4 regions of the Thalassospira xiamenensis M-5 genome follow, and region 4 is predicted to be linked to each of the others. Evidence: riboswitches for the same ligand, from Rfam matches in the RefSeq annotation. Region 4 holds a riboswitch; each other region holds the start of a gene.
What was found. A riboswitch is a leader RNA that binds a small molecule or an ion and turns the genes downstream of it on or off. The one in region 4 is predicted to bind cobalamin.
Positions count from the first base shown of each region.

Region 1: it holds a riboswitch for cobalamin, as region 4 does, so the genes downstream of both, TH3_RS18360 (methylmalonyl-CoA mutase family protein) here and TH3_RS03060 (ABC transporter substrate-binding protein) in region 4, are expected to answer to the same signal.
Region 2: it holds a riboswitch for cobalamin, as region 4 does, so the genes downstream of both, TH3_RS05600 (CbtB domain-containing protein) here and TH3_RS03060 (ABC transporter substrate-binding protein) in region 4, are expected to answer to the same signal.
Region 3: it holds a riboswitch for cobalamin, as region 4 does, so the genes downstream of both, cobU (bifunctional adenosylcobinamide kinase/adenosylcobinamide-phosphate guanylyltransferase) here and TH3_RS03060 (ABC transporter substrate-binding protein) in region 4, are expected to answer to the same signal.

Region 1 is NZ_CP004388.1:3,950,679-3,958,643, reverse strand. It holds gene TH3_RS18375 (SDR family oxidoreductase) at 1-605, opposite strand, end outside; gene meaB (methylmalonyl Co-A mutase-associated GTPase MeaB) at 705-1,790, opposite strand; gene scpA (methylmalonyl-CoA mutase) at 1,807-3,963, opposite strand; gene TH3_RS18360 (methylmalonyl-CoA mutase family protein) at 3,966-6,029, opposite strand; cobalamin riboswitch at 6,122-6,288, opposite strand; gene TH3_RS18350 (response regulator) at 6,555-6,977, shown strand; gene phhA (phenylalanine 4-monooxygenase) at 7,104-7,965, opposite strand, start outside.
Region 2 is NZ_CP004388.1:1,204,064-1,212,028, forward strand. It holds gene TH3_RS05570 (SDR family NAD(P)-dependent oxidoreductase) at 38-802, opposite strand; gene TH3_RS05575 (helix-turn-helix domain-containing protein) at 896-1,108, opposite strand; gene TH3_RS05580 (DUF2975 domain-containing protein) at 1,108-1,647, opposite strand; gene TH3_RS05585 (hypothetical protein) at 1,932-2,204, opposite strand; gene TH3_RS05590 (hypothetical protein) at 2,320-2,583, opposite strand; gene TH3_RS05595 (ArsR/SmtB family transcription factor) at 2,717-3,181, shown strand; cobalamin riboswitch at 3,302-3,514, shown strand; gene TH3_RS05600 (CbtB domain-containing protein) at 3,547-3,720, shown strand; gene TH3_RS05605 (CbtA family protein) at 3,724-4,407, shown strand; gene TH3_RS05610 (hypothetical protein) at 4,481-5,005, shown strand; gene TH3_RS05615 (DUF1636 family protein) at 5,006-5,377, opposite strand; gene TH3_RS05620 (heavy metal translocating P-type ATPase) at 5,577-7,965, shown strand, end outside.
Region 3 is NZ_CP004388.1:4,525,274-4,533,238, reverse strand. It holds gene cobN (cobaltochelatase subunit CobN) at 1-1,039, opposite strand, end outside; gene cobW (cobalamin biosynthesis protein CobW) at 1,130-2,170, opposite strand; gene cobU (bifunctional adenosylcobinamide kinase/adenosylcobinamide-phosphate guanylyltransferase) at 2,203-2,742, opposite strand; cobalamin riboswitch at 2,803-3,026, opposite strand; gene TH3_RS20975 (hypothetical protein) at 3,339-3,914, shown strand; gene TH3_RS20970 (histidine phosphatase family protein) at 3,991-4,602, opposite strand; gene cobS (adenosylcobinamide-GDP ribazoletransferase) at 4,686-5,438, opposite strand; gene cobT (nicotinate-nucleotide--dimethylbenzimidazole phosphoribosyltransferase) at 5,676-6,707, shown strand; gene TH3_RS20955 (EAL domain-containing protein) at 6,753-7,965, opposite strand, start outside.
Region 4 is NZ_CP004388.1:670,052-678,016, reverse strand. It holds gene TH3_RS03070 (ABC transporter ATP-binding protein) at 1-250, opposite strand, end outside; gene TH3_RS03065 (FecCD family ABC transporter permease) at 247-1,287, opposite strand; gene TH3_RS03060 (ABC transporter substrate-binding protein) at 1,296-2,336, opposite strand; cobalamin riboswitch at 2,548-2,743, opposite strand; gene TH3_RS03055 (AraC family transcriptional regulator) at 2,799-3,716, opposite strand; gene TH3_RS03050 (SDR family oxidoreductase) at 3,885-4,631, shown strand; gene TH3_RS23250 (Atu4866 domain-containing protein) at 4,656-5,003, shown strand; gene TH3_RS22205 (adenylate/guanylate cyclase domain-containing protein) at 5,121-6,482, opposite strand; gene TH3_RS03035 (OpgD/OpgG family glucan biosynthesis protein) at 6,669-7,965, shown strand, end outside.

The DNA.
Region 1 (7,965 bases), 1.3 Mb from region 4:
GATCCTGACGCTGCCTGAACCACGGCATCTGCAACATCGTCAACAGAGACGATTTGAACCGGGACTTCAGGAAAGATGCGCATATTGACGATGGGAAATGCCGATGCTGCACGTAGAAGTGCCGTGCCGCCATATGCGTCACGAGCGATCACCAGACTGGGGCGTAACACATACCATTCCAGTTTGGACTGCATGATGATCTGGTCGCCGCGGGCTTTGGTGCGCATGAAATCTGTTGATGCCTGAATGTCTGCACCAACGGCTGATATCTGAATGAATTTTTTGCCAGAATCTCCAATCGCTTCCGTGATTCTGGCAATGGATGTTTCATGAATCGCAATCAGGTTGTCACGCGCGCCATTTTGCAGTGCGCCTGCGGCATTGACGATGATGTCGGCATTGGACAGCAATTCCCGCCAATCTTGGGTGCTGGCAGTGGAAATATTGATTTCTCGCCATTCTATCGCCGGATTGGATTGCTTTCCCTTGTCTATCGACCGGCCAATTCCAACAACGGAAAAGCCGTCTCTTACAAGGGCTCTGATACAGGCGGAACCGATCAGGCCATAACCGCCAAGCACGTATACAGTCTTTTGTGATTGCATCAGTGCCTTCATACAAATGAAATCATGCAGAGTGTGTTAAAGCTTTTACACGCAGGGCGATTGGAAGGCACTGAAATAAATGACTAATTGCCGACTATTTCAAGCATGTGGTGTCTTGATCAGCCCAAGCATTTCCTCGACCGCGGCGGTCGGGTTGGTTGACCCGGCCAGAACATCGGCTTCTAGGGCTTTGAGGCGTCCGGCGACATCTTCGCGGGCGGTAAAGGTTTCAAGCAAACGATCGCGCAACATGGTCCACATCCAGTCGCGTTGCTGACGCGCCCGTTTCGCAGTGAACTCGCCTTCGTTTTCCATGATGGTGCGGTGCTGGTTGATCAAATCCCAGACCTGATCAAGGCCGTCATTGATCAGGGCGGAAACCATGATCGATTGCGGTCGCCAATGATGGCTGCTGGGTTGCAGGATGCGAAGGGCGGATGAATATTCGCGTTTGGCTTCGCGCGCCTTGGCCGGGTCGGCATCGGCCTTGTTGACCGCGATCAGATCGGCGATTTCAAGAACGCCTTTCTTGATCCCCTGCAATTCGTCCCCGGCACCGGGCAGCATCAGGACCAGAAAGAAATCGGTCATCTGGGCGACCATGGTTTCGCTTTGACCGGCCCCGACGGTTTCGACCAGAACCACGTCAAAACCGGCCGCCTCGCATAGCAAAATGGTTTCGCGGGTCATGCGATTGACCCCGCCAAGATAGCCGCTGCTGGGCGATGGGCGGATATAGGCATTGGGATCGATGGAAAGTTCATTCATCCGGGTCTTGTCACCCAGGATCGATCCACCTGACCGCGCACTTGTCGGGTCAACCGCCAGCACGGCGACCTTTTTGCCCGCCTTGGTCAGGTTTTTGCCAAAGGCCTCGATAAAGGTGGATTTGCCGACACCGGGCACGCCGGTAATGCCGATCCGCTGTGATCCGCCGGTATGGGGCATCAGGCGCGAAAGAACGTCCTGCGCCTGATCAAAATGTCTGGCATTGCGGCTTTCGACCAGCGTGATCGCGCGTGACAGAATGGTGCGGTCACCGGCCAGAATGCCATCAACAATCTCGTCGGTTGAAAGAACCCGCCTGCGCACCGTTTTGCGGGGCTGGCCCTTGGGACCGCCCGATACGGTGCGCAGTGTTTCCGGTGCATTTTGGGGTACACTCTTTGGCGCGGTTTCTGTCACGATCTTGCCTTCACAATCAGGCCGCTTCCTCGGACGTTGATTCCTTCAGCTTTTCTAACAGGTCACAGGCCGCTTCGGCAATCACGGTTCCCGGCGGGAAGATCGCCTCTGCCCCGGCTTCGTAAAGTTTGTCAAAGTCCTGCGGTGGGATAACACCACCGGCAACGATCATGATGTCTTCGCGGCCAAGCTTGTCCAGTTCCGCACGAAGCTGCGGCACGAGTGTCAGGTGACCGGCTGCAAGCGAACTGGCACCGACGATATGGACATCGTTTTCAACCGCCTGCCGCGCGGCTTCTTCGGGTGTCTGGAACAGCGGGCCGATATCGACGTCAAAGCCAAGATCGGCAAAGGCGGTTGCGATGACTTTCTGGCCGCGGTCATGCCCGTCCTGCCCCATTTTGGCAATCAGGATGCGCGGGCGGCGGCCTTCGGATTGTTCGAACTCGTTTACCAGCCGGTCAACCTTGGCCAGTGCTTCGTTATCGGCACCGACTTCGGTTTTATAGACCCCCGAAATTGACCGGATCACCGCCTGATGACGGCCATAAACCTTTTCAAGCGCGTCGGAAATCTCGCCCACCGTGCATTTCGACCGGGCGGCCTGCACGGCAAGATCAAGAAGGTTGCCATTCCCCTGATCGGCGGCATTGGTCAGGGCGGTAAGGGCGGCTTCAACATCCGCATTGTTGCGTTCGGCACGCAGACGTTCCAGCTTGGCGATCTGCTGACGGCGGACTTCGGCATTATCGACCTGCAAAACATCGACCGGGCGATCATCGGTAGCACGGTATTTGTTCACACCGACCAGTGTCTGTCGGCCGCTATCGATGCGGGCCTGTGTGCGCGCAGCCGCTTCTTCGATGCGCATTTTCGGAATGCCGGCTTCAATCGCCTTGGCCATGCCGCCCTGTTCTTCGACCTCAAGAATATGGGCCCATGCCTTTTCCGCCAGATCACGGGTCAGACGTTCAACATAATAGGACCCGCCCCACGGATCGATGACCTTGGTCGTGCCGCTTTCCTGTTGCAGGAAAAGCTGCGTATTGCGGGCAATGCGGGCCGAAAAATCGGTCGGCAGGGCCAATGCCTCGTCAAGGGCGTTGGTATGAAGCGACTGCGTGTGGCCTTGGGTTGATGCCATTGCCTCAACGCATGTTCTGATGACGTTGTTAAATACATCCTGTGCTGTCAGTGACCAGCCCGATGTCTGACTGTGCGTGCGCAGTGACAGGGATTTGGGGTTCTGCGGATCGAACTGTTTGATCAGCTTGGCCCAGATCATGCGGGCGGCGCGCATTTTGGCGATTTCCATAAAGAAATTCATGCCAATCGCCCAGAAGAACGACAGACGCGGCGCGAATTTATCAATCGGAAGACCAGCAGCCTGACCGGCACGGGCATATTCGATGCCATCGGCCAGGGTATAGGCCAGTTCAAGGTCCGCCGTGGCCCCAGCTTCCTGCATGTGATAGCCGGAAATCGAGATCGAATTGAATTTCGGCATGTTTTGCGAGGTAAAGGCAAAGATGTCCGAAATGATCCGCATCGAGGGTTTCGGCGGATAGATATAGGTATTGCGGACCATGAATTCCTTCAGAATGTCATTCTGAATGGTGCCTGAAAGCTGTTCATGTTTCACGCCCTGTTCTTCGGCAGCCGCGATATACAGCGCCATCACCGGCAGGACCGCACCATTCATGGTCATGGAGACCGACATCTGATCGAGCGGAATGCCATCAAAAAGGGTCCGCATGTCATAGATGCTGTCAATTGCCACACCGGCCATGCCGACATCACCGGTTACCCGCGGGTGGTCGCTGTCATAGCCGCGATGGGTGGCAAGGTCGAAGGCAATCGACAGGCCCTTTTGGCCGGCGGCGAGGTTTCGGCGATAAAATGCGTTGGATTCTTCGGCGGTCGAAAAACCGGCATATTGCCGGATCGTCCAGGGTTGCTGGACATACATGGTCGGATAGGGACCGCGCAGGAAGGGCGGCATGCCCGGCATGGTGTTGAGATGATCAAGTCCCACCAGATCATCCGCGCCAAACACCGCTTTGACATCGATGCCTTCGGGCGTGGTCCAGGGCGCTGTATTGACCGGGCTGGTCGGGCCGGAAGTAGCACGATCAAACAGCGGCAGATTGGAAAAGTCCGGAATCCGGGTCATGGTTATTTTACCCCCAGATGTGAAAGGGCCGTCTCGCAGATCGCAAGAACATCCGCCCCGATAAAAATGAAATCATCAATACCCGCCGCCTCGTAATCGGCCCTCGCATCGCCGGGATGCCCGGCAAGGTAAATGCGGGTCGCCCCGGCCTGTTTAAGGGCCTTGGCGGCATCGGCGGCCATTTCGGCATATTGCGGGTCCGATCCGCAAATGACTGCGATCCTGGCACCACTTTCAACAAATGCCTTGGCGGCATCGCTGGCATCGGCAAAGCCGTTATTGGTAATCGCCTCGATCCCGCCAGCTTCGAAGAAGTTTCGGGCAAACATGGCGCGCGCGGTATGTTTGGCAACCGGGCCCAGATTGGCCAGAAAGATTTGCGGAAATTTGCCGGTTGATGCCTTGTGGCCATCCGCACGATCCCGCAGGGTTTCGAAACTTTCCGAAAGACGATGGGTTGGCAGCGGATCGATATGTGTGCCCGCGGCCTTGCCATAAAGGGCTTCATACATCTGTGCGATGGTTGCACCGGATTTGGCCGCCGTGATCAGATCCTCAAGGCTGATGCCGATTGCATCCTTAAACCCGGTCTGGCGGGCTTTGGCTTCCTTGCGAATTGTCGTCAGGTCTGGCGCATCGCAGGTGACTTTGGCCTCTGTGATGTTGGGGAATTCCGACACGCCGGTCAGCGGATCGCGCCGGGTGGCAGCGCGGCTTTCGCGGGCCTGCCAGATTTCCGAAATCTCCTTTTGCAGGGACCCGTCGGCAAGGGCCTTGATAATGCCGCCCTTGGCTTCAAGTGACTGGAACCGGCCCCAGGTATTGGATGCCAGTTCGCGGGTCAGGTTTTCGATGAACCATGAACCGCCCGCCGGGTCGATCACACGATGAACGTTGCTTTCTTCCTGAAGGATCAGTTGGGTGTTGCGCGCAATGCGGCGCGCAAAGCCATCAGACAGGCCGATCAGATGATCATAGGGCAGGCAGATAACGCTATCGGCACCGCCCAGACCGGCGCTCAGGCTGGTGACGGTGGTGCGCAGCATATTGACCCACGGATCAACCTTCGACAGCGACATTTCGGCCGATACCGCATTGATCGTGATAGTGGCATCATCGACACCCGATGCCGAAAGAACCCGGCTCCACATCAGGCGAAGCGCACGAAGCTTGGCAATCCCGGCAAAGAAATCGGTGCCAACCGCCACATTGAACGCAATCGCGCCTGCCGCCTGATCAATCACCATACCGGTATCGGTCAGCGCGCGAAGGTAGGTCACACCACCTGCCAGCAGGCAGGCGAGTTCCTGCCCATCGGTTGCACCGGCATTGTAAAACGGCGCGCCATTTACCGTGATGGCGGTGGCATGCGGGAAACGGTCGATCAGATCAGCGGCAATATCGGTGGCCTGTTTGATCGCATCATCGACTGAAACCGGAAGGCACCCTGTTGCGGCCAAGGTGCCAATCGGATCGATGTTGAAGGCCGGTGCGGCGTCGCTTGCAAAATCGTCATCCGCGTCGGCGCTGTTTTGCCCATCCTTTTCAAGGCGCGCGGCCAAAAGGGCGGCGGCCGGGATTGCGGCGGCACCGGCATCAAGTGCAACGGTCGCAAGGTTGGTATAGACATCGTCAAGTGTGGCATCGAGATCGGCAAGGCAGTGAATGGCAATGCCGTCAATGCCAGCATCGCCCGATGTGATATCCGCGCCCGTGCGTGCGGCGGCATCCAGACGTAGCAGGACCGACGTTGCGCCGTTTTCCAGATCATCGAGAATCGCGGCATTGACCGATTTGGGATCGGGATGGGCATGAAGCTGGCGGATGTCCCAGCCGCTGGCGGCGTCCTTGGCATCGACCGCGGCACACAGGACCTGATGGATCAGGCGGGTTGCGTCGTCCTGATCGTCGTTGGTGTAAAGCGGCTGCATCGCGAAACCGTCAAGCATCCTTGTGACCAGTTTCTTGTCAAAGGATGCGCCTTTCAGGCCGGATTCCGCCAGTTGACGCCAGCTTGCATAATCGGCGGCTGGAAACTCTGAGGCCAGCTTTAACGGGTCTGTCATGCTCTCTCCCGGTCGCGGTCGGATCTTTCGGATCTGGGCCGATATCTATTTTACAACGGATTCCCTCCGCCCGGTACACCCCGCCCGGTCCGGCAGAAACAAGAGCCATCTTTCGGTATCTGGCTTATGCGCCGCCAAAAACGGCGCATTTACAGTTGCGAGGGCAGCTTCGGCCTTGATCGCGGACATGCGCCGGACCGCACCGAATTCCCGAAAGAATGTTTCATATCGCATCTGCGACATGGCGGTGTTTATAGCACCCGCCCATAATTACGTAAATAGGCATGGAAATACCTATTTAGGTCAATGTCGCGGTCATCCATCAGCATTCCGTAACGTTATCCTTCTGAAAAATGGTTGTTTTCTGCCAAGGACGAGATTGATGAACGGATATTAATGGCGTGCCGCTGCCATTATACTTTGGCCGGATTGTGATGGTTTCTGGGAAAAATTGCGGGGTTTAACCAATTTGACATTTTCGTCTGCCAGATTGGCGCTGTCCCAAATCTCGGAGTATTGCCATCCATGAATGCGCTTAGCGCCGTGCCGCCCCGACCAATGAATGACGGTCTGGTGGTGTTTGCCGACGACAGCCCCAGCGCCAAGGCGGCTCTTGAAACCGTTTTGCGCCGTGCCGGCTATGACGTGGCAGGGTTTGATTGTGCCGACGATCTGATCGACCAGCTGGACGGTCTTTATCCGCGGGCGATCATTCTGGATCTTGAAATGCCCGGGATGAGCGGGTTTGAAGCCTTTTGCGAGATTCGCCGCCGCTATCCGAACGCGGTTGAAGTGCCGGTTCTGTTCTTCTCGGCCCATTATGATGCCGATACGCGGGCCCAGGCCGATGCCCTTGGCGCGGCGGACTTTATCAGCAAGGACGCCAGCCCGATGGTGGTGATCGAGCAGCTTAACCGGGCGCTTGATAAATCCATGAGCCATTGCTGAGCTGTTTTTGGTAATCGCCTGCATTTTTCATTTTCAGTGAATAATCAAAAAGTCGGGTCTTTTGGCAAAAAATGCCGTTGGACCCGATTTTTCGTATTCCTCATATCATACTATTTAAATGCCATCTCAGGCGTGGCGAAGCTGCGCCGGATCACCTGATGGCATGGTGATCGTGTGGTTTTCGTCCCCGTGGACATGATAAAGCTGATCACCGGCAAGTGTGACCGACGGATCAATGGTCGGACGTTGGGCAAGGCGGTCATAGAGTGCCGCAAAATCGGCATCCATCGCATCGAAAAGCTGCTGATAGTCGGTCAGCACGAAATAGGTTTTCTGGAAATCGTCAATCGCATAGTCGGTTGCCATCACCCGTTCGAGGTCAAACGCCACCCGGTTGGGGGTTGGATCGGTGACGGAATAGATGGTTTCCGTTTGCGATGACAGCATGCCCGCCCCATAGGCGCGCAATCCATGGTCGGTCATGATCAGGCCGAACTCGACCATGTACCAGTACATCCGGGCGAGTTTCTTGAGCCCGCCTTTGGCAATGGCTTCGGGGCCCTTGGCACCATAGGCCGCCAGATAATCGGCAAAGACCGGGGCATAAAGCATCGGCACATGACCAAAGAAGTCATGGAAGATGTCGGGTTCGACGAGATAGTCGATCTCCTCCGGCTTGCGCAGCCAGACGGTCACCGGAAAACGCCGGTTGGCGAGATGATCGAAAAACACATCATCGGGCACCAGCCCCGGCACCGCGACAAGGTGCCAGCCAGTGGCGGCATGGAGCTTCTCACTGACCCGGCCGAAATGCGGAATGCCATCGGCGGCATCAAGTTTTTCAAGATTGCGGATATAGTCCGGGGCGGCATAGCCCGGCAGGATCGCCTTCTGACGGGCATAAAGTTTGCGCCAAAGGTCATGTTCGGCCTCAGAATAGGATGCCCAGTCCTGGGCCACGGTGTAGTCATCATTGATGTGGCTGTAA
Region 2 (7,965 bases), 530 kb from region 4:
GCGTTCGTGTTTTATCAAGCTGATCGCCCGAAAGTGCTTATTCTTCTGCGGCCTTGCGAAGGGCCGGGAGCCCGACACCGGCCGTTTCAAACCCGCCATCGGCCGCGATCACCTGACCGGTAACGTAGCTCGCCTTGTCGGAGCATAAAAACGCAATCACCTCGGCGATTTCGCGTTCGTTACCGTATCGGCCAAGCGGCATGGCATCAAGATAGGCCGATATGATTTCCGGCGAATGGACCGCCATGGCAAGCTTGGTTTTGACTGGGCCGGGGCAGACGCAGTTGGACCGCACCCCGAAATCGCCAAGCTCGATCGCCTGCTGTTTTGTCAGGTGAATGACGGCGGCCTTCGATGTGCCATAAGCGACCCGAAGAGTAGAGGCCCGAAGCCCGGAAATAGAGCCGATATTGACAATCGCGCCCTTGGTCTGCTTCAGAGCAGGTATTGCCGCCTGTGAGACAAGAAAAACACCATCAAGGTTGGTTTCCATGATCCGGCGCCACGCGCTGAAGTCAGTTTCACCAATTGGCAGGAAATCGGCAACCCCGGCATTATTGACGACCGCATCAATCTGTCCGAACTCGGTCAGGACCTCGTCGATCATCAGATCGACCTGTTCGGGGATTGATACGTCATATTCAAATGCCTTGGCATTTGCGATATCGCGACATGATTTGCGAAGTTCCGCGCTGTCGCGATCAATCATCGCAACCTGCCACCCCAGTTCAATAAAAAGATGGGTTGTGGCAAGTCCGATGCCGCGTGCGGCACCTGTTACGAGGGCAACCTTGTTTTCCATTCACGTCTTCCCTGATAACAGCCGTTAAACAGGCTGCCTTGTTTCTTATGAAGGACGGCCCCGTTTTAACCGGGCCGTCATGATCACAAGAGCTTACAGGTCGTCGGCAACGAATTCCAGAAGATCACCGGGTTGGCAATCAAGTTCCCGGCAAATCGCGGCAAGTGTTTCAAACCGCACACCGCGCACCTTGCCTGATTTCAGAAGCGACAGGTTCTGTTCGCTCACCCCGATCCGGCAGGCAAGGTCCTTGGACTTCATCTTTCGCAGGGCAAGCATCACGTCAAGCCGGACAATGATCGCCATCAGACGAAGCTCCTGTTCTCGTCCTCGATCCGGGTGGCTTCTCCCAATACCCACGCAATCACCAGAAGCAACCCGCCCAGAAACAGGGTGCTGGCCTCGGCATCGCTGAGCCCGATAGACAGCATCCTTTCGCCTTCGGGACGGGTTATGGTTGCCAGTACGGATGTCAGTGCGCCTGAAAGCGGCTTGATCAGGGTTTGCGCCATAAGGGCCACGGAAAATGCTTTCAGATGGGCAATCGGGGCAGGCTGGAAAATATGGTTTTCGGCAAAGGACAGGAACATCTTGCGCAATCGCCAAAGCCCATAGGCCATAACAAGTGTCGGCAGCATCATCGATGCCATCACGGCATATTTCTGCCATCCGGAAAGGGCGCGCAATTCTTCAAGGCTGATGGTCATCTGGCTGGCGCTGGTATCAATCCAGCCATCGACATGCCATATCAGCGGCACGAGACAGATTTCGAAAACAACGCCGATAAGGCACACCCAGCCAAGAATGCGGCTGACGGTGCGGACATTTTTCAGGGTGTCGGACATGACGGGGCTCCATCCGGAAACAATCGGGGGATATTTTAATGACGAATCAAATTCATTAATTAATGTAAAACATGAATTTTTTATCGAAATGAGTCAATCCGGATTTTTATCCGTAGTCGCGCTTTGATCGTCAGGCGGGCGATGCCCGGCCAAAATTCAGACAAAAAAAATGCAGCCGGGGCGGTTGAAACACCCGGCTGCAGAAGGAATGGCGGGGAGGGGAGGAAAACCCGCCAGGGAAGAGAGGGAGACGAAAAAGTCTGGCTGCTTCCAGCGCGGCGTCGTTAATGCCGTTTGGAAGAGATCATCGCGTCCCACGCACCTTGCAAACGTTGTTTGGCTTCACGAAAACGCTGCAGGGATTCTTGCGGGATATCACCGCTATGATCCTTGATCTCGCTCCAGGCGGCATCCATGTCATCCCACGCCTGAACAACCTCGCTTGGCAATTGTTCAAGCCCGGCTTCGGATTCCTTGCAATGGGCTGTAAGGCCGAATTCCCAATCCTTGAATTCCTGATGGAGCTTGGCGTGCTCCGGAAGGGGACGGGCTGTCATGGGAGCCTCCTTTTGCTTTTCCAGACAATTTCAATCTGGCGCGTAATCATGTCATCGATTTGCAATGAAAAGGCGATTTTGGGGCATTCTCTATAAAGGGCATAAAACCGGCAATTTACCTGCCAATCATATCGTTCCATGCTTTTTCAAGATTTGCGGTCGCCTTGTGGAACTGCTCTGCGGTGGCGTTGCTTGCGGCATCGCCTTCGGCCTTAAGCTTTTCCCACGCCTCATTCATCTCGTTATAGGGGCCGGTTACCTCTTTGGGCAGATTTCCGACCTGCATGTCGTTTTTCGCGCAGTAACCGGCAACATTCCGTTCCCAGCTGTCGTGGGACTGGCGCAGATTAAAAATGTCGAGTGCTGTTTGCTCTTGCATCGGTGTGTCTCCTTGTTCTGGTGGGCACTTTCGATGATGTGTCATACCTGTAACGTTCCCTGCGTGGCGGAGTTCCATGCACGCAAACATCAAGTCCCCTTGCCAAGCGATGCAGGGCGTGGAAAATAGGGGCATGTTACAAAGCAAAGCAAAATCACGTAAAGTCGAAGTCACACCGGCCCGCCCGGTCGTGGTCAGCGCCAATAATGATGGTGACGGTTGTCAGGAATGCGATACCGCCGCACGTCTTGGCCTTTCCACCGAACAGGGGGAAGCCGTAACGCGTGATGCGTCGCGCGCCACCGGTCATAACCTGTCGCTGCCCGATATCGAGGCAGCAGCGAAAATCTTTGCGCTTTTGGGGGATGCCGGGCGGTTGCAGCTTGTTTTGCGCTGCATGGAAAAACCGCAAACCGTTGGCGAACTGGCCGAGGCATCGGGCATGTCGCAGTCGCTTACCAGCCATCATCTGCGTCAGTTGCGCGATCAGCGCATTCTGGCCTCCGAGCGCAACGGGCGTCATATCTTCTATCAGATTGATGACGAACATATTTCCTGTGTTGTTCGAGATGTCTTTGCCCACGTCACACACGACTAAGCCACCCCCGCACTGATCTTTGCGGGCATTCCAGTCGCAGATCGACAATCGGGCGAATATGTTCGGCAAATGATCACCCGGCCTGCGTGGTTTTCACATTGCACTTGCGCAAAATTACCGTCATAAACGAATGGCTTGGTTTTTCCCGCTCTGCTCGGGGTTGGGAAACGAAGAGGGAATTTGGAAAGCCGTCTGTTTGACGGTCAAAGCCAAAGCCGCCCCCGCGACTGTATGCGACGAGTGCCCGCCATCATACCACTTGCGAAAGCAGGGAAGGTCGGCGACGCATGAAGACCCGCAAGCCAGGAGACCTGCCAGGCATGGACCCGAACCGACTGTCGGGTGTGACAGCAAAGGAGATTTCTATGACCACGCAGACCGCGGCATTTGCCGTTTCGAAAAAATCCGTTCTTCTGCCGATCCTTGCCTGTGCCGTTTTCGGCATGGCGATTGTCTTTGTGACCGGCCACGTTCAGGCGGACCTGCTTCATGACGCGGCACACGATGTGCGCCACGCGACCGGCTTTCCCTGCCACTAAGTCATGTTCACACGCATAGTAACCAGCGCGTTGTTCGCTGGTGCTGCAGCGGGGCTTATTGCGGCCCTGCTACAGCTGTATTTTGTGCAGCCCGTTTTGCTGCATGCGGAGCTGTATGAAACCGGTGCCCTTGTGCATTTCGGCGGTGACGCGGTTAGCGCGCATCAGGATGTCGGCGGGATTGATCCGCTGCGTGACGGGCTAAGCATCCTGTTCACCATGCTGGTCTATACCGGCTATGCACTGATCCTGATCGCGGCCATGGCCTTTGCCGAAAATCGTGGTCATGTGGTGACGGCGCGCAATGGCATCATCTGGGGCATTGCAGGGTTTGTCATCGTGCATTTCGCACCGGGCTTCACCTTGGCGCCAGAGGTGCCCGGTGTTGCTGCGGCCGATGTCTATGAACGGCAAATCTGGTGGTTTGCGACGGTGGCAACCGCGGCACTTGCGGTTTGGCTGATCGCCTTTGGCCGGAACTGGCTGGCGTGGGGGGCGGCGGTTATTCTGCTTCTGGCGCCCCATGTTATCGGTGCACCGGAACCCGATCAGTTCAGCGGTCCCGTGCCGACCGAACTCGGGGCGCTGTTTGCTGCGCGTGCCTTTGGCATCGGGGCTGTGGCCTGGGTGTTGACCGGGCTGTTTGCCGGGCATTTCTGGCGGCGTGAAGCCGACCGGGAAGCGTAAAACGCAATCACATTGATCAGGCGCGGTATATTCCGCGCCTGTTTTCTTTCATTGATTTGTCTGGATAAATGAAATGCCACGTTCACTTGCTCTTTTCGGGATCGGGCTTGTTTTTGGCGGCGGGATTGGCTTTCTGGTGGCGGCGGGCAATGGCATCATCCTTGATGGTCATGACCATTCCGATCCGCGCGCGCATGGGGAAAGTGCCCATGGTGATACGCATGACACGATGAATGTCAACGGTGCTCATGCCAGCCATGATGCCGTCATTTCACTGCCCGATGCCGTTGATGCGCCAAGGCTTGATGTTGCCATTGCGCCCGATCCGGTCAGTGGCTGGAACCTGCATCTCTTGGTGCAGAATTTCCGTTTTGCCCCCGAACATGCCAGCAGTCCCCATATCCCGGGCGAGGGGCATGCTCATGTCTATGTTAACGGCACCAAGATCGCCCGCCTGTATGGCCCGTGGCTTCATATCGCAGACCTTCCAGCGGGCGATAATGAGGTTATCGTGACCCTTACGGCCAATGACCATAGCCAGCTTGCCGTTGGCGATAAGCCACTGCGTCAGGTCATGACTGTTTCGGTTGCGCCATAATCACAGGGCCGGGATACGGGCCTTAAGGCAAAATCGAAGACGTCCGCAGCCGCGTGCGTCTTCGATCCATCCATCCGGGGCGTTCAGATATTCCCGGCAGGTGGCAATGATATCGTCAATATCACGATGTGCCGATAATCCGGCAAAAAGATAACTTGCCCGCCCGGTTCCCTGAAGTGCAACCGATGTCGGGTCGCTGCATGATCCCATGCAGTCAACCTGCGTGATTTCAAACGTTTCGGGCAATTCCGCCTGATCAAGTGCCGTGCCTAACTGCCGCACAAAACCATCCGCATCGACAAAATCCATCTTTGGGTCCGGATCAGCATCAGGTGCTGGTTGGCAGGTTTTGCAAATGACAATACGAGGCATGCGGCGGTTGGCCTTGGTTCTTAAATCGGGTGGTCACTATGGTCGCAGTGCCGGCGTAATTCATCAACTTTTTCGGGGCGTCTGGCATTGTGTGTGATAATATTCAAATCATGGTTTGAATGTTCTTGACTCGCTAACATATGAATTGTTATTTGAATATAATGCATGAATATAAATTTGAATGTTGGCGAGGTCCAGAATGTCCGTCATCGTAAAATGGGATCAGTTCCCGGCCATTGGAAATTGTGAAAGCTGCAAGTCATCGCTGATTGCGTCGCTCAACGTTGCTGTGCCCGGGCAAAGCTTTGTTGCCGCCGCCGATGGCTTGCACGCGCAATCCGAACTGAGTGTCGAGGACCAGGGCACTGTTGATGATGTGCTGGCCCGTCATCGTGACGGCATTTCGCATCACCAGTGGGCCGTATCGGGCATGGATTGCGGGTCCTGTGTGGCGAAAATCGAAACCGCGCTTACCAAACGTGATGGCGTGCAATGTGTAGATGTGTCGATGATGCGTGAAACGGTGACGCTGGGCCTTCGCAATGATAGTGCCGAAACGCGTTCCGATATCAGCACCATGCTGACCAAATTGGGTTATCCGGCAAAGGAAAAGGTAATTCCGGGGGCGGGGAAATCATCCGAAGCCGCTTGCTGCGCTGGCGGTTCCTGTGGTTCTGCCAATCCGGCTGCGACGGATAATGCCGCGTCGCAAGATACCGATGCCAATGACAAATCCCTGCTGCGCAAACTGGCCCCCTGGCCGGAAGCCGGGGACGAAATTGCATGGGCAGCGATCTGGCTGGTTCTAGGCGGATTGGTCGGCTGGCTGGTTCCGGCCACCGATGCTTATGCCATGTCCATTGCCTCGATCATCGCGGCATTGCCGGTGATGAGAACAGCGTTCCGTCTGGCGGCAAGCGGCGCATTCTTTTCCATCGAACTATTGATGAGTGTCGCGGTTCTTGGCGCGGTTGCAATCGGCGAAAGTCTTGAAGCCGGTATGGTCGTCCTGCTGTTTGCGATTGGCGAAAGCCTTGAAGGCATTGCCGCGGGGCGGGCGCGCAGCGGGGTTAAATCGCTGATGAAACTGGCCCCGGAGACCGCGCGGCGGGTTTCACCATCTGGTGGCGGCTTTGATACGGTTGCACCCTCGGCGCTTACGCTTGACGACATCGTTGAAGTCCGCCCCGGCGAACGCATCCCGGCGGATGGTATCCTGACTGTCGGCTCGGCTGAAATCGATAACAGCCACCTGACCGGGGAATCCGTTCCGGTTACCTCCGAACCGGGGGGCGAGGTTTTTGCCGGTGCCATTGTTACCGACCGACCGGTGCACCTGCGTGTGGCCCGGGTGGCCGGGCAAACCATGCTGGATCGCGTGATCGAGCTGGTCGAACAAAGCGAAAAGCACAAGGCACCGGTCGAGCGTTTCGTTGCCAAATTCGCTCGTATCTATACGCCAATCATCATGGCGCTTGCGGCCCTTACGGTCGTTGTTCCACCGGTTCTGTTCGGGCAAGGCTGGGAAGAATGGATCTATCGTGGGCTGGCCCTGCTTCTGATCGGCTGCCCCTGTGCCTTGGTGATCTCCACACCGGCGGCGGTGACATCGGCCCTTGCCCGTGCATCTAGGATCGGCCTGCTGGTTAAAGGCGGTGCAGCACTTGAGGCCATCGGGGCCGTACGCACCATGGCGTTTGACAAAACCGGTACACTGACCGAAGGCAAGCCGAAGCTGACGGCAATGATGTCGGTGGATGATATGGACGAGGACCGGCTGCTTGCCATTGCCGCCGCCCTTGAAACCGTGACCTCCCACCCGCTGGCAAAGGCGTTGGTCAATGCGGCGACGGACAAGAAACTTGATCTGCCGGAAATCACCGATGCGCGAACCATCGCCGGTGCCGGGGTCGAAGCCCGGATTGATGGCACGCTTTATCGTGTCGGGGCGGCCAAACGCCTTGATATCAAACCGGCTGCCGAAGTTGCCGACTGGCTCGCCGCACAGGAAGACGCCGGTAGCACGGCCGTTGTCGTCCTGCGTGATGGCGATGTCATTGGCGCGCTTGCGTTGCGCGATATCGCACGCGCCGATGCAAAGGATGCACTTGGCAAACTGAACACTTTGGGTATCAGTCCCGTGATGCTGACCGGCGATGCCGAACGTGTCGCCAAACGTATGGCTGGTGAACTTGGCATTGATTACCGGGCGCAGCTTCTGCCCGAAGACAAGCTGAACGTGCTGGCCGAATTGCGCAATGATCCGGTGCGAAAGGGGCCGATTGCCATGGTGGGCGACGGCATCAATGATGCCCCGGCGCTGAAATCGGCCGATGTTGGCATCGCAATTGGCGGGGGTACGGATATTGCGCTTGAGGCCGCCGATGCGGTGGCGGTCAAGGACCGGCTTTCGGATGTCGTTAATCTGGTGAAACTGTCCCGAACCACACGTCGCGTGATCCGCGAAAACATCGCACTGGCACTGGGGCTCAAGGCCGTCTTTCTGGTCACCAGTATCACCGGTCTGACGGGACTTTGGCTGGCGGTGATGGCCGATACCGGCGCAACCGTTCTGGTGACGCTTAACA
Region 3 (7,965 bases), 720 kb from region 4:
CCTTGCCCGCCGATCCCTTGAACGACACGGCGCGCGATAAAATACGGCCATCCACTTCGGGAAGTGCGACATTCATCGCAATATCCCGCGCGGCAAGGCCGTTCACCCCATCCCGCCACGATGCTTCACCACCGCCAGATAGCACCACCTGGAAAACCGGTGCATCGACAACATCAAACGGCCCGTCTTTTCGTTCCACACCCGGAACGGAAAGAGAGAAGCCGGTGGTGTTCAGGATCAAATCCGCACGTGTTGACCCCAGCCATTCTTCAACCAAGGCCGCCGCAACCGGGTCTTTGAGGCTGGCAACAAAAACAGGCAATGGATTGAGGCTATTACCCAACAACTCCTCAACCAGCGCATCAATTACATCCAGATTACCAGCCTGAATTAATGCACGGTAGAAGATGATTGGGACAACAGGATGATTTTGTTTCCAATTCTGTTCAATTTCTTCGAGATTTGCGGTGATTTTCCCCGGCCAATAAAGGCCTGCCTTGACCAAGGGTGCCGCCGGCTTCCAGTCCCAACTGACAGACGGGTTCAACTTTTCATATATAAGACGCAATAAATGTTCAGCATTTCCCGGACCACCTTCGATCAGGTATCGCCAGATTTGCTGATACGTTGCACCCTTTACCGTCGATAACGACAACAGTTCCGCATCGGGTTGATCGTCACCTGGCAACAGTACCAACGGCACGTCGTTGCGACGGGCCAGTTCGACCAGCTGTTCGATCCCGTATTCCCAATATCCCCGACCGCCCAGAATGCGCACGATGATGAATTTGGCATCGGCCAGAACATCGTCGACATAAAGATCGACCGACATGTTGTGGCCCAACTGCAAAAGGCTTGCCAATCGCAGCGATGGTGTCACATCACCAAATGCCGAAGTCAATCGCGCCTGCGCCCCCGCCAGACAGGCAAGCTCGGACTCTGCCGCCGACAGGATAACGACATCGCCCGGGCTTTGCCCCAAATCGACGGCTTCGCTTCCATCGGTAACAAGCCCAGGCTGGGCGGCAAGCAGATGCATCGGAAATGTCCGTTTCTTTTATCGTGTGCTGGTTCAAGATCATCCGCCCGCACAACGTTGTCGACCGGATGATCTTACAATTTCAAAACGTCACGATGCCTTGATTGCCGCTTCGATGGCACCGCGATCCAAGCCATGCAGGCCGATAACCACCAGTTCCGACCGGCGCGTTTCGGTTTCGGCCCACGGCCGGTCGAAATAACGCTGGAACCTCTCACCAACGCCCTGAACAACCTGGCGCATCGGCTTGCCGGGAATATCGAGAAACCCCTTGATCCGCAGGACATCGAACTGACGCACGACATCAATCAGGCGTTTTTCAAGTAAGGCCGCATCGTCAACCGCGTCAAGTGACACGACAAAGCTTTCAAAATCGTCGTGGTCATGTTCGTGACCATCGTCATGATGTGAGGGGCGGCTATCAAGATCGTCTTCGGCCGCCGCTCCAAGTCCCAGCAAAACAGCATTTTCGACCTTCGAATGCGCGGTCGCGATGATCTTGACCGATGGGCGTTTCAGCTCGGCCCGGATATCTGCCTCGACCTTGGCAACTTCGGCAGCGCTCAGCAAATCGGTTTTGTTCAGAACCACCATATCGGCGCAATGAAGCTGCTCTTCAAACAGTTCCTCAAGCGGGCTTTCATGATCAAGATTATCATCCGCCTCGCGTTGGGCCTGAACCGCATGATGATCATGGGCAAACAGCCCGTCGCGCAATGCCGCCCCGTCCAGAACAGCCACCACACCATCTACCGTGACCCGTGAACGGATTTCCGGCCAGTTGAACGCCTTGACCAACGGTTTTGGCAGTGCCAACCCTGATGTTTCGATAACGATATGATCAGGCGGCGTGTCGCGATCAATCAGGCCCTTGATGGTCGGCAGGAAATCATCGGCCACCGTGCAACAGATGCAACCGTTTGCAAGTTCGACAACGTCGTCCTCGGCACATCCCGAAATGCCACAACCATTTATCACTTCGCGGTCCACGCCCAGATCACCAAATTCGTTGATGATCAGCGCAATCCGCTTACCCCCGGCATTTTCCAGCATATTGCGGATCATCGTGGTTTTGCCTGCACCAAGAAAACCGGTGATCACTGTTGCCGGAATTTTTCCAAGCTGTGCCATATTCAATTACCCTTAAATCTATGAATTCTGATCTATTTAACCGACATCGGAATGCCCGCAACCACAAGCGTCACCTGATTGGCAAGCTCGGCAATCCGTTGATGCAATCGTCCGGCATGATCACGAAAGCTGCGCGCCATGGCATTTTCCGGCACAATCCCGAAACCAACCTCGTTCGAAACCAGAAGAACTGGGATATCCAGCCCCGGCAAAAGGTCGCAAAGCCGGTCAAACTCGGCCCCGATATCACGATCTTCCAGCATCAGATTGGTCAGCCAAAGCGTCAGGCAATCGACCAGCACCGGTTTGCTGCCGTCATGATTGCAGGCAGACAGGACAGCGCAAAGATCAAGCGGTTCCTCAATCGTTTGCCATATCTCGCCGCGCGATGATTTGTGAAGTTCGATGCGATTTGCCATTTCCTCGTCCCATGCCCGGCCGGTCGCGATATAAATACCGCCGCCTGCATGGTTGATCCGGTTTTCGGCAAACCGGCTTTTGCCCGATCTGGCACCGCCAAGGATCAGATGGATCCCGGCAAGCTGGCTGTTATCAGCCATATTCTGGGTCATGCCCGTTTTCCTTCGCTTTGACCTCCCACCGAGGCCGGATTGCGTTACCCCATATCCTTACGAACAGGGATACCGATGGCTGGTTTTCTGGCTGCGGGCATGAAAGCAATCCGCCTTCCCGGCATGTTGTCTGCAAATCAACATTACCGGTGGCTTGTGACATCACATCACCCGGATCACCCAACCCGTTACAGTTGCGGGGGCAGCACCGGCATCACACCGGTTTCCCATCACCAAACGGCAGCGCCGAACCTAGCAGCTTTACCCCCACGACCAAAGCCCAAACTCCGACCTAGCCATAAGGTCAGTATTTGTAAGAATTGACTGCTTGTCGGCGGTTATTCTTTAGGAGAACATAATTTTGTCACGTTGGATCAGAGCCGACAAAAGCCGCCCGCGTGACCGCCGGACATTACAAAACAAACAAAGTCCGGATGCCGAAACCGCAAAGGGTTTCGGAAAAACTTCTTGGGGTTAATTGGAAATTTGCTGATCAAATGGCAATTCATGAACAAATTCAACGAATTCGGAATCTGAAATCAACAACCTGGCAAACCGTATCACGCGAAGACATGTGGCGCGGGCTGCTGGATAGATTGAACTATAATGATCAATCCTTTCCCGAATTCCTGCAACATCATGCTGTAAATGGTGAAATATCATTGGCGCGTCGTGATGTTCGAAACATTTATGCCAACCGTCCGACCTGTGGTGTTGTCGCGACCATCATCTGGTCGCATGCGCGTGGCATCCGCGTAAATGCGCTTTCGCTTCTGGTTCGTGACCTGACGAAACTCGTGGAATTGTTCGAAAATGACGATTTCGACGAAGATCAAATGTCACTGCTTCTGGGCCAGCCTGGGATATCCATCCCGACCGCCAGCAAAATGCTTTCAGCCTGTGGCAAGAAATACAAAGGCAAACCCGCCGCCATCATCGACGACACGATCATTCAGGTTATCGAAGCACCGGAATTTGCATCCGATTTTAAGGAAATCAACGAGCTTCGCGGCAAATCGCGCAGCCGACCTATTCCCTACTACGAAGCCTATCTCGACGATGTCGCGTCAATCTGTGGCAGATACGATGTCTCTGCCGATATGGTAGATCGCTTTTTGTCGGAGTATGCGCTTGTCGATGCGCAGGAAACCGATCAACGGAAATCCGCCTGAAAACTGATACCCTGTGTGGCATGTCATTCAAGCCCCACAGGGTATCGGCAGATGGGTACTGCCCAGCCCCCTTTAATCAGTAACGCAGATTAACACCGGTCACCCGCCAGCCCGGCTGATCGACGCCGGTTATATGTTCGATCCGTGTCACGCCAAGCGTATCGATATGAAATGATAAAGCTGCCTCAAGCGACAGACCAAGCGCATTGGCAAGGGCCGCCCGCACCGTCCCGCCGTGAATAACGGCCACAATATCGCGCCCGGCCCAATATCTTGTCAGCCGGTCAAATATTGGCCCAACCCGTTCGACAACGTCGCTGAAACTTTCACCATTCGGAGGATGCTGGCGCGCGAAATCGGCCCAGAAACGGGTGGTTTCCCCTTTGGGCAGATCATTCCAGTGTTTCTTTTCCCATGCGCCAAAATGCTGTTCCGCAAAGCCGGTTTCACGCGTAGGCAGGATGTTTTCATCCATCAGCTCAAGAAGTTTAAGCGCGGTATCAAGCGTGCGCGAAAGGTGGCTCGTAATCCAGACCGCGTCGTTTGGCAAATGGCGCGACAGGGCACGCAATGCCTTTTCATCGGTAAGATCAACCGGCATGTCGCTTCGGCCATAGACAAGCCGTTCCGGGTTGAGAACCGGCGCATGGCGAACAAGCCACCAACGGGTTGTCACTGCTTTGTTCATTCTTCCCCCAAGGAAAAATGCGGTCGAAAAATACGATCCGGGTTTGGGCGCCGTTTTAAACGGTTCTTTTCATGATCTTATCATCAGGCAATCTGAAGTATCGCGATAAATGCAATACCGACAAGCAGCTCGGAGATGATTTGAGTCATGCCCAGCACATCGCCAGTATGGCCACCAATCTGATGCCGGGCGATCCATCCGACAACCGATGCCCCGACCATCATGGCAATCAGACACATGAACGCGGTCACCGCACCCGCAACAATCACCACCAGAACCAAGGCGATGGCAATACCCGCGCTCACCACTTTGATGTCGGGTCGCCCGGCACTTTTGCCAAGACCATCTTCACGCGCCGGATCAAACACATAGGTCACGATCGGCATCGCCGCGCGCGATAGTGTCGCCATCACAATCAGGATGGCGGCCATGCTGCCACTTTCACCCGCAGCATCCAGAAGGGCGATGCGCATCGCAAGGCATAAAACAAGCGCAACAACCCCATAAGTCCCGATCCGGCTATCGCGCATGATGTCAAGCTTGCGTTGACGGTCCAATCCACCGCCAAACCCGTCGGCACAATCGGCAATGCCATCCTCATGCATCGCCCCAGTCAACGCGATCAGGGTAAAAGTCGCGACAATGGCCGTAATCACGACATTGCCGGTCAGAATCTCGATGACGTAGGCCGGAATGATCGCAATCCCGGCCATGAACAACCCAACCAGCGGCCAGCACCAAACTGATCGTGCCATCGCATGCGCGCTGAAGTCACATGGAATGAAAACCGGTATCCGGCTTAGCAGGGCAAGAGCACGCCAAAAATCAGCAAGCATCCCCTTGGGGGGGGCGTCAGGCTCAGGCTCTGATTCAGATCCGGTTTCTGGCTGTTTGGCATCAACTTGATCATCATCAAGGTTTTTCAAATTCATTCCGGTTTGATTATGATCATTGTTCACGGGTGTGTTCCGATATTCGAACTGGCATTTTGCACGCAATCAGACTAATCATGGGCGCGACAGAAGCCAAGCAGAAGACGCTTTGCATCCTTGTCCGCCAGCCGGAGATTTTCCATGTTCGATCCCAAGCATCCCCCCCAAAGTCTTGATGAAATCCGCACCCTGATGGCCCAATTGCCCGGTGTCGATGCAGAGGCACAGGCAGCCGTAAGTACGCGCGAGCCACAATTGACCAAGCCCGCAGGCGCGCTCGGCAGGATGGAAGATATCAGCCTTTGGCTGGCCGGGTGGCAAGGAAATTCACGACCGAACATGACACGCCCGCGTGTCACGGTCTTTGCCGGAAGCCACGGCGTCTGTGCACAGGGCGTGTCGGCATTCCCGGCCGAGGTCAACCAGCAGATGGTTGAAAACTTCATCAATGGCGGTGCGGCAATCAACCAGATCTGCAAAACGGTTGACGCGGAACTGCGCGTGATGGAAGTCGCCCTTGAAATCCCGACCAACGATTTCTCGCAAGAACCCGCCATGGATGACGAAGGCTGCGCCGAAGCAATGGCCTTTGGCATGAGCGCCATCGAAAAGGGGATTGACCTTTTTGTGCCCGGTGAAATGGGGATCGGCAATACCACCTCGGCCGCCGCCATTGCCTATGCCCTGTTTGGCGGTGAAGCCGCCGACTGGACCGGACGCGGCACCGGCATCGACGATGAAACGCTTAAACGCAAAACACGCGTGGTCGGGGATGCCATCATCCTGCACAAAAATCAGTTCCATGATGCATTCGACGTTCTGCGCTGTGTCGGCGGACGCGAAATTGCCGCGATGGCCGGTGCCATTCTGGCCGCGCGTTACCAACGGGTACCGGTTCTTCTTGATGGATATGTTTCCTGTGCAGCTGCGGCAATCCTTGGCACTATTCGCAGCGATGCCCTTGACCATTGTCTGATCGGGCATGTTTCGGCCGAACCGGGCCATAAACGACTGATCGAAAAGCTTGGAAAACAGGCGCTTCTCGATTTTGGCATGCGCCTTGGCGAAGGATCGGGTGCAGCCCTTGCCATTCCGCTATTGCGGGCATCGGCGGAATGCCACAACGGCATGGCAACCTTTGCCAAGGCAGGTGTCACAAGCCGCGACGCGTAATCGTTTTGATTTCGGAATTAAAAAGGTACCGGCCGTTTGCTGGCGTTATTTTTTGGTGCGCTCGCTCAGCAGATGCTCGACATGGCGACCCTGGAACATGGTGATATTGATCGAATGACCAAATTTGATCGCCCGCTCATCATCGCAGCGGCACATGATCACGCGCGTATCGCCTGATTGCGCCACAGCTTCGCGCATGGCGTTGCCGTGCTCTTCGTCCAGATTTTCCATTTCCGGATCCCAGATCATCTTGATCATATCAACGCCAAGCTTGTTGCGGTTGATATAGGGCAGCGAAAGATGGCTGATCCCGTCAATACAAATCCGGTAGCCACGATCGCGGCAGAAATCACGCGCAAAGAAGAATGCGCCAAGATCGGCAAAGATATCGATCTTTTGCAGTTCAAGCACGATGGTTCCGCGCTGACCTGCCTTGACGTTGCTGTCAAATGTCAGGAAATCCGGCGATAGCAGGGTCGAAACATTCAGATTGATACTGACCGAACCGGTCACCGATGCGTCATTGCTGCGTGTCAGCAACGACAACATGCGACGATCAAGAATTTCCGTCAGATGCTGAAACAGCCAGCGATTGGACAAAACATTGACATCGGGCAGCAGTGTTTGCTGTAAATCCTTGATCGAAATGAACAATTCGTGAAAAACCGGCGTCGGGTTCGCATCACCGACAACCGCACAAATCGCCTGCCTGCGCATCAGGTTCGAAAGATCAGCCCTGCGCAATGCCTCGTCAATACGCCCCAGTATTTTGGGTGTCAGCGGTGCACGATCATCTTCAAGCATCGGGCTGTCGTTGTGACGCTCGGCCGCCTTGCTGACCTGACGCGGACGGTTGGCGTTTGAGCGCACAAGCGTTTGTGCCAGATGCAGGAAATCCTTGTATTGCTGTGCGACATCGAAATAGTCGGTAAAGGTCGCAGGCGCGCCGCTTTCATCCTTGCCGTCACTGATCAGCGGATCATCATTGAAAAGGAATTTGAGCCGGAATATGACTGCATTGACCTCGTCAATCTCGGCCGCATCAAAGATGAAAATCAGATCCTGATTGGACAGCGTGAAAATACGCCCGGTCACATCAGGAACGATTTCTTCGAATGATGCAATTGCCGTGCGGATATGGTGATCGCGCCGGTTGAACGGCAGCAGCTTTGAAAAATGCACATGAACCGCCCCCACACCATCCTTGCGACGCTCAAGACGGCGCACATAATCGACCAAAAAGGCTTCGGGTGAGGGT
Region 4 (7,965 bases):
GCTGTTCGACAAAGCCGATCTGCCGGGCCAGTTTGCGACGGCCATGCTTTTTCATGTCCTGCCCTGCCAGCATCGCACGCCCCTGATCAGGTGGACGAATACCGGCCAAAACCGACATCAAACTGGTTTTTCCCGACCCATTTGGCCCGATCAGGCCCAGAAACTCGCCCGGTTCAACCCGGATCGAGACATTTTTGATGATCTTGCGAAAACCGGCAGACCAGACGATATCGCGCAGTTCCAGGGTCATCGCAAAATCCTTCCGTGACACAGGATCAGGGCAAAGGCCGGGGCCCCGACAAGGGCGGTAATCACCCCGATTGGCAAAACCTGCCCCGGAACGATCACGCGTGAAATCACATCGGCACAGACCAGAAACAGTGCGCCAATCAATGCCGATAGCGGTAATAGCAGCCCATGGCGCGTTCCGACAAAAAAGCGCGCCGCATGCGGGATCACCAAACCGACAAAACCGATGGAACCAACGATACTGACCATTACCGCCGTCATCATCGCGGCTGCGGCAATCAGGATCGCATAAACCCGCCTGACCGGCACACCAAGCGATGCGGCGGATTCACGACCAAACGTAAAGGCATCAAGTGCGCGTGCATGCCAAAGACACACGACAAGCCCGACAAGAGCCACGGGTAAAGCCAGCCACACATCGGGCCAGCGCACGCCGCTAAGATTGCCCAGAAGCCAGAACATGATGCCGCGCGCCTGCTCGGCACTGGCCGATTTGGTGACGATAAAGGATGTCAGGGCATTGAACATCTGCGATCCGGCAATCCCGGCCAGAATGATCGCACCCGTACCGCGCCCGGCCTGTAACGCCAGAAGGGTCACAAAGGCGAATGCCGCCACTGCGCCGATAAATGCACCAAGTGACAGCGAAAGCATCCCGGCCCCAAGACCTAGGATCACGATGCTGACCGCACCGGTCGATGCCCCGGCCGAAATGCCGAGCAGATAGGGATCGGCAAGACTGTTGCGCAAAAGCGCCTGCAGGACCGCACCGGAAACGGCCAAGGCCGCCCCGCAACTTGCGGCAACGATGGCGCGGCTCAGCCGATAGTTCCAGATTATACCGGCATCAATCGCATCCACCGGATACCCGGCATCCCACAAATGATTGGCAATCGTATTGATCACCGTGCCCACCGGGATCGCTGTTTCGCCCACCGATGCGGCAACCGCCAGAACCGCTGCCAGCAACATCAGCGCGGCAAATGCCACGCTGATGCGTTTGATGAAAACAGGGCTGGAAATGATATTCCCGATCATTGGCCCGATCACTGGGTTGCCTCGAACGCCTCGATTGCCTTGGCCAGCGTTTCAATGCCGTCGATTGTCCGCATGGTCGGGTTCATCGACTGGGCATCCATGACGACGATATTTCCGCTTTTGACCGCATTCATCTGACGGGTTACCGGATCGGATTTCAGGAACTGCATTTTAAGTTCCCAGTCATCGGCCGGAAAACGACGACGATCCATTTTGCCAATCACAATGATATCGGGATTGGTCCGTACGATGGTTTCCCACCCGGCTGTGGGCCATTCATCATCACTGTCGATGACATTCTCCACACCAAGGATCGACATGACATAGGCCGGTGCGCCTTTCTGCCCGGCAACAAACGGATCAACATCGATTTCAGCACTGGAGAACCAGAACAGTGCCGAAATTCCCTTGCCATTCACGGCGGCGACTTTTTCGCGCGCAGCCTGTTCGCGGGCTTTGAAATCGGCAATCAGATCTGCGCCGCGTTCCTCGACATCGAAGATTTTCGAAAGGTCGGCTATCCCCTGATAGATCTGATCCATCGAAAAGGCATCAATCCGCGTTCCGTCACCGCCCGTGGTGTTGTCCTTACCGACGCAATCGGCTGGTGCGGTATAGACCGGGATTGAAAGTTCGGCAAACTGGTCAATCGTTCCGACCTTGCCATTCGGGCCGATATGCCATTGGAACTGGGTTGCGACCATATCGGGTTTCTGGCCGACCACACTTTCAAAGCTGGGATCGTTGTCGGCCAGACGCGGAATGGTGGCGTTGACGTCGCGAAACTGTTCCTGCACCGGGCCAAGCCATACGGCCGTTCCGACCACCCTGTCGGCCAGTCCCAGAAGATAAAGCAGTTCAGTGCTGCTTTGGCCAAGCGATACGACACGGTTCGGAGCCTGATCAAAGGTCAGGGTTCGACCACAATTTTCCAGTGTGAGCGGATATTCCGTGGCAGATGCGTATTGCGCGAAAGAAGCCAGTCCTGCAGCAAACACCCCGACTGCAAGAACCTTTTTGTTCAGTTCAATCACTTTGCGTCCTTTCATGGATATGCTGATCGGGAATTTCATTTCCCGACCGGACATACCAAACCAATAAATGTTATGTTATAACATAACATCAAAGCTACTATGGTCAAGGGACTGGCTAAAGTGCTGAAAAATGGCGGGAAATGCCGGAATCCAAGGGCGGTCCAATGGCTTTCAGCCCGCCCGGAACGGTGACATATACCGACATCCTCCGGGGCACCCCGCCCGGTCCGTCGTATTTATGTCAGCAGGTCTCCTGGCTCGCGGGTCGTTGTGTTTTCCTGCCTTCCCGGGAAATATCCCAGTGGCTTTCAGAAGGAAACACTCACCGCCTACAGTTGCGGGGGCAGCTTCGGTTAACCGTCTTCACGGACGGCTTCGAATTCCCTTTATCCTTATCGGATACTGACATCTATCGGTGTCACATAGTCACGAAGGCCGGTCAAGCCAATTGCGAATAAATCGCAATGATTACAATTTTCAATAGGCGTTCGCCGCCGCCGTGCCATCGCCGCCCAGCCGCCCAAGGATCGCCGAGACATCGCGCATCGGTGGCGCGCCAAACATGCGGGCATATTCACGGCTGAATTGTGATGCGCTTTCATATCCGACTTCATAGGCCGCTGTTGCCGCATCCTTCATTTCGGTCAGCATCATCTGGCGCGCCATCGTCAGGCGAAGGCGTTTCTGATACTGAAGCGGGCTCATGGAGGTTACCTGCTTGAAATGATGATGGAAGGAAGACGGGCTCATATTCGCCTGTGCCGCCAGATCATCGACCCGAAGCGGTGCGGCAAAATCGTCCTTCATAAGGCGGATGATCTTGGAAATGCGCTGCATGTTGCTGCCGCCCATGCCGATTTGCGCAATCCTGGCACCCTGAAGGCCGCGCAGAAGGCGATAATGCACCTCGCGCAGAAGCATCGGCGCCATCACCGAAATATCGTCTTTCTCATCACACAGGCGCAACAGGCGCATCACAGCATCCAGCAAGGTATCGCTGGCGTTATCGACATGAAGCCCGCAATCGCTTTCGGATGCCGAGCCGACCTGAAGATCAATCTGGGTGACAAGATCGCCCAACATCTGACCATCAAGTTCAATCGACAAACTGCGATACGGAAGTGCTGCACTGGCATTTGTCACACAGCCGACAATCGGCAGGTCGACCGACGCCACCAGATACTTTCCGGGCGCGTAACTGAAAACCGCCTCGCCCAGAGTGACCTCTTTGGCACCTGACGCGATAATGCAAAGGCATGGCTTGTAGATTGTCGGAACTTTCATCGACGGCCCGGTCGCACGATACAGATGCACCGCCTTTACCGGCGTCTCGGCAACACCTTCGCCTTCGCAGTATCTGTCAATCAGTTCAGACATCTCTTCAAACACAGGCATCGCCAAACTCCTTTATTTCCCTAATATGAACTATAGCAACCAGAACCATCCTGAAAAGCGGTTTTCACCCTGCCTGGAGAATCAGGCAATTGATCAAGAGTTCTGTGTATTCATCAGGCCACCATTTGCAATCACAGTAAGCGCCATGATCCAGACAAGGAGGATGTCATGTCGCTTATGTCCAACAATGTTGAAAACAAGGTTGTCGTCATTACCGGTGCCAGCAGCGGAATTGGCGAGGCCACGGCAAAACTTCTGGCCGAAAACGGTGCAAAGGTCGTTCTTGCGGCCCGACGCACGGCAAAGCTTCATTCCATCGTCGCCGAAATCGAGGCCGAAGGCGGCACCGCCACATGTCGCGCGGTTGATGTCACCGATGCCGACGACGTCGAAGCACTGATCTATTTCGCCAAAAACACCTATGGCCGCGTTGATGTGATCTTCAACAATGCCGGTGTCATGCCCCTGTCGCCGCTTGCCGAACTGAAAATTGACGAGTGGAACAAGATGATCGACGTCAATATTCGCGGCGTCCTGAATGGCATTGCCGCCGGCCTGCCATTGTTCAAGGAACAGGGTAGCGGCCACATCATCAATACCGCATCCATTGGCGCACATCTGGTATCCCCGACTGCAGCCGTTTACTGCGCCACGAAATATGCCGTCTGGGCGATTTCCGATGGCCTGCGTCAGGAAAGCCGCGATATCCGCGTCACCACCATTTCGCCGGGCGTTACCGAAACAGAACTTGGCAACGACATTACCGATGACAATGCCAAAGGGTTTCTCGGTGAACTGCGCAAAACCGCACTCAGCCCGATTTCCATTGCATGGTCGGTGCTTTACGCAATCGCCCAGCCCGAAAGCGTCGATGTCAACGAGATCATCGTGCGCCCGACCGCATCGGCATATTGACCCGTAACGCCCAAGGAGGCACGCATGGCACGTCATATGTTTGCGTCTTCTATCGCCAGTCTTCTGATGCTGTTTTCCAGCACCGCCACCGCACAGGAGGAAACCGTCATGTCCGGAACCACATCGAACGACCCGCATCCCTATGTTGGCATGTGGGTCACGGCTGATGGCAATATCCGTCAGGAATTGCTGGCCAACGGACGTTATGACGAGGCGCGCGGCAATCGCCCGTCTGCCTATCAGGGACGTTATGAAATTTCCGGCAATCATATCGATTACTGGGATGATACCGGCTTTACCGCCGACGGATATTTCGAAGACGGTGTTCTGTATCACGCAGGAATGGTGATGTATCGCCAGCCCATACAATAGCATTCAGGCTTTAAAACCCCGCTGCACCGGTTAACCCCGGCGCAGAACCCGCAAGGAACGGTATCGAATGGATGCCGTTCCTTTTTTCATTTTCATGCGCGAAAACTTTGCCAATAATCAGGTCGCTGTAACGGGCACATTGCCAGTCACGACATTCCGTTCATCAGCCGTGGCAAAGGTAAACAGATCAATCGGTTCGGAAAGTCCGCGAACATCCATCTGCCCGATCTTGCGAAAATCTTCTGCGGTCAGATACTGTGCCGTCGTTGCAGAAATCAGAACGTCGGTTCCCAGTTCCTTGTTCATCACTTCCAATCGGGCCGCCATATTTACCGTATCGCCATGCACGGTATAGTTCTGACGCCCACCCCCACCGACACTGCCGGCAATCACCGTCCCGGTGCATATCCCGATACGCGTACGCACATGAATCCCGGCGAAATCCCGACTTTGCACAAGATCGGAAATCTCGCGTGCGGCCCGCACGGCACATCTGGCATGGTCGGCATCCTCGACCGGAACATTGAAAGTCGCCAGTACCGCATCGCCCTGAAACTGGGTAATCACACCATGATGACGGGTAATGATCTGTGACACTGCATCGAAATAGGTATTGAGAACCTCGACAATACCTTTTGGACCGATGGTTTCGGTCAGCTTGGTGAAATCGGCCAGATCGGCAAACAGGATGGTTGCCTCACGCTCGACCGGGGCCAGCGATCCGCGTTTGGAAATCAGCACTTCGGCAATGGCGGGCGGCACATATTGTCCGAAAATATCGGAAATGGCACTACGTTCCTGTTCCGCCTTGATCTGGCGGCGCACCGTATGGCGCGCACGCCACATGACCAGACCAATCAGAATGGCAACAACAACCAGCGAGAGGGCTTCCTGTGCGCGGCTCCAGGCACCGATAAAATCGGGGCTGAAGAAATAGGTCATAAAAGTCTGGGTATCGGGAGATGTGCCGATATCCTGCCAGTCATAGGTCTTATCCATATCGCGGATGGCATAAAGAAACGCACCAAGCCACCCGGCCGCCCCGCACATACCGGCCCATAAAACAAGGCCGGGCGAAAAACTGAACGCCGCAACACCAACAACGATAAAATAGAATGGGAAGATCGGCGTGCGGAAAATCACCGCCTGGGGCAGATCGACATTGTCAAATACCGGTTGGGTCGCAATCAGAAGCGACAGGAACCCGATATCAAGTGCAATGAACAGATACTTGATCCAGTTCCGGTCATAGGATGATCCGATAATCCGGTAATGGATGATGCCAAACCCGGCAAAGACACCAAGCGCAATCAGATATTCAATGGCACGTAACGGGTCACCCGACCGCGACGCCACAAGCCAGACCCCCATCAGGATCAGCGCGACCAGACGCCCCTTGATCGCCAGTCGCAGACCGTTCTGTTCCGCCTGATGGAAAATGGCTGTCTGCCCGGGCTTTCCCATAACGGTTTGCTGCATGAACATGCCTTTCTGCGATGGCGACCTCGCCATTTCAATGATTGCAAGTTTATTTAGGCAGACATCTGGCATACCGCCATGCGAAAAATGCAGATATTACGATCTTGAATTCGCCATGTTTTATCCCGATTACGTCCACACTGTCCGGTATAGTTCCGGACATCTTAAATTAACGGGACCTGATTGATGACGACTTCTGTGGAACGCAGACGATTTCTGAAATCCATGGCCGCTGCCGGGCTGATCCTGCCGGGCATGTCGATGGTCAATGGTGCCTCGGCCGCGAACGAAAAACTTGATCTTGGCGAACCGCAAAGCTTCAGCTTTGACGCCCTGATCAAACGCGCCGAAGCCATGGCAAAATCGCCTTACGAGCCGCCTGTCGCCCCCGATCCCGAAATTGTCGGCAAGATCGATTACGACATTCATGGCAAGCTGCATTACAAGCGCGAATTTTCGCCATACGCCGATGGTTCGGGCACCTATCCGCTGACCTTCTTCCATCTGGGCATGTATTTTGCCAAACCGGTGCATATGTATCTGGTGGATGGCGGCAAATCGCGCGAAGTGGTTTATACGCCGGACTATTTCGACATGCCCGAAGACAGCATCGCGCGCAAGCTTTCGGAAAACAGCGGCTTTGCCGGGTTCCGTCTGCATGAAAATGTCGAACGTGATGACTGGAAAACCCAGGACTGGGCAGCGTTTCTTGGCGCGTCCTATTTCCGTGCGATTGGCGATGAAGGCCAATATGGCCTGTCTGCGCGCGGTATTGTCGTCAATACGGCAACGTCCCAGCCCGAAGAATTCCCCGATTTCCGCGAATTTTATATCGAGCCCGCGAAATCGGCCAATGCCCCGGTCACGGTCTATGCCCTGCTGGATGGCCCCAGCATCACGGGTGCCTACCGGTTCTATCTGACGCGCGGCGAAGGTGTGACGATGGATGTTGAAAAACACCTGTTCCTGCGCAAGGATATCGAACGCCTTGGCATCGCACCGCTGACCAGCATGTTCTGGTATTCCGAACAGAACAAATCGTTCCGCTTTGACTGGCGTCCCGAAGTCCATGACAGCGACGGGCTGGAGCTTTGGACCGGGAACGGCGAACGCATCTGGCGTCAGTTGAACAATCCGGAAATCATCCGCACATCAGCATTCGGTGACAAAAACCCGCGTGGTTTTGGCCTGATGCAGCGTGACCGCGAAGTCAGCCATTATCTTGACGGTGTGCGTTATCACCGCCGCCCCAGCCTGTGGGTCGAACCGCTTGGCGCGTGGGAAGACGGGGCCGTGCAGCTTGTCGAAATCCCGACCGACGATGAAATTCATGACAATATCGGTGCCTTCTGGGTGCCGAATGCTCCGGCCAAGGCGGGCAATAGCTATCAGTTCCGTTATCGCCTGTATTGGCAGGCACAGAATCCGTTCCCGATGGACAAGCTTGCCCATGCGACCGCCACCCGTATGGGCCGCGGCGGCA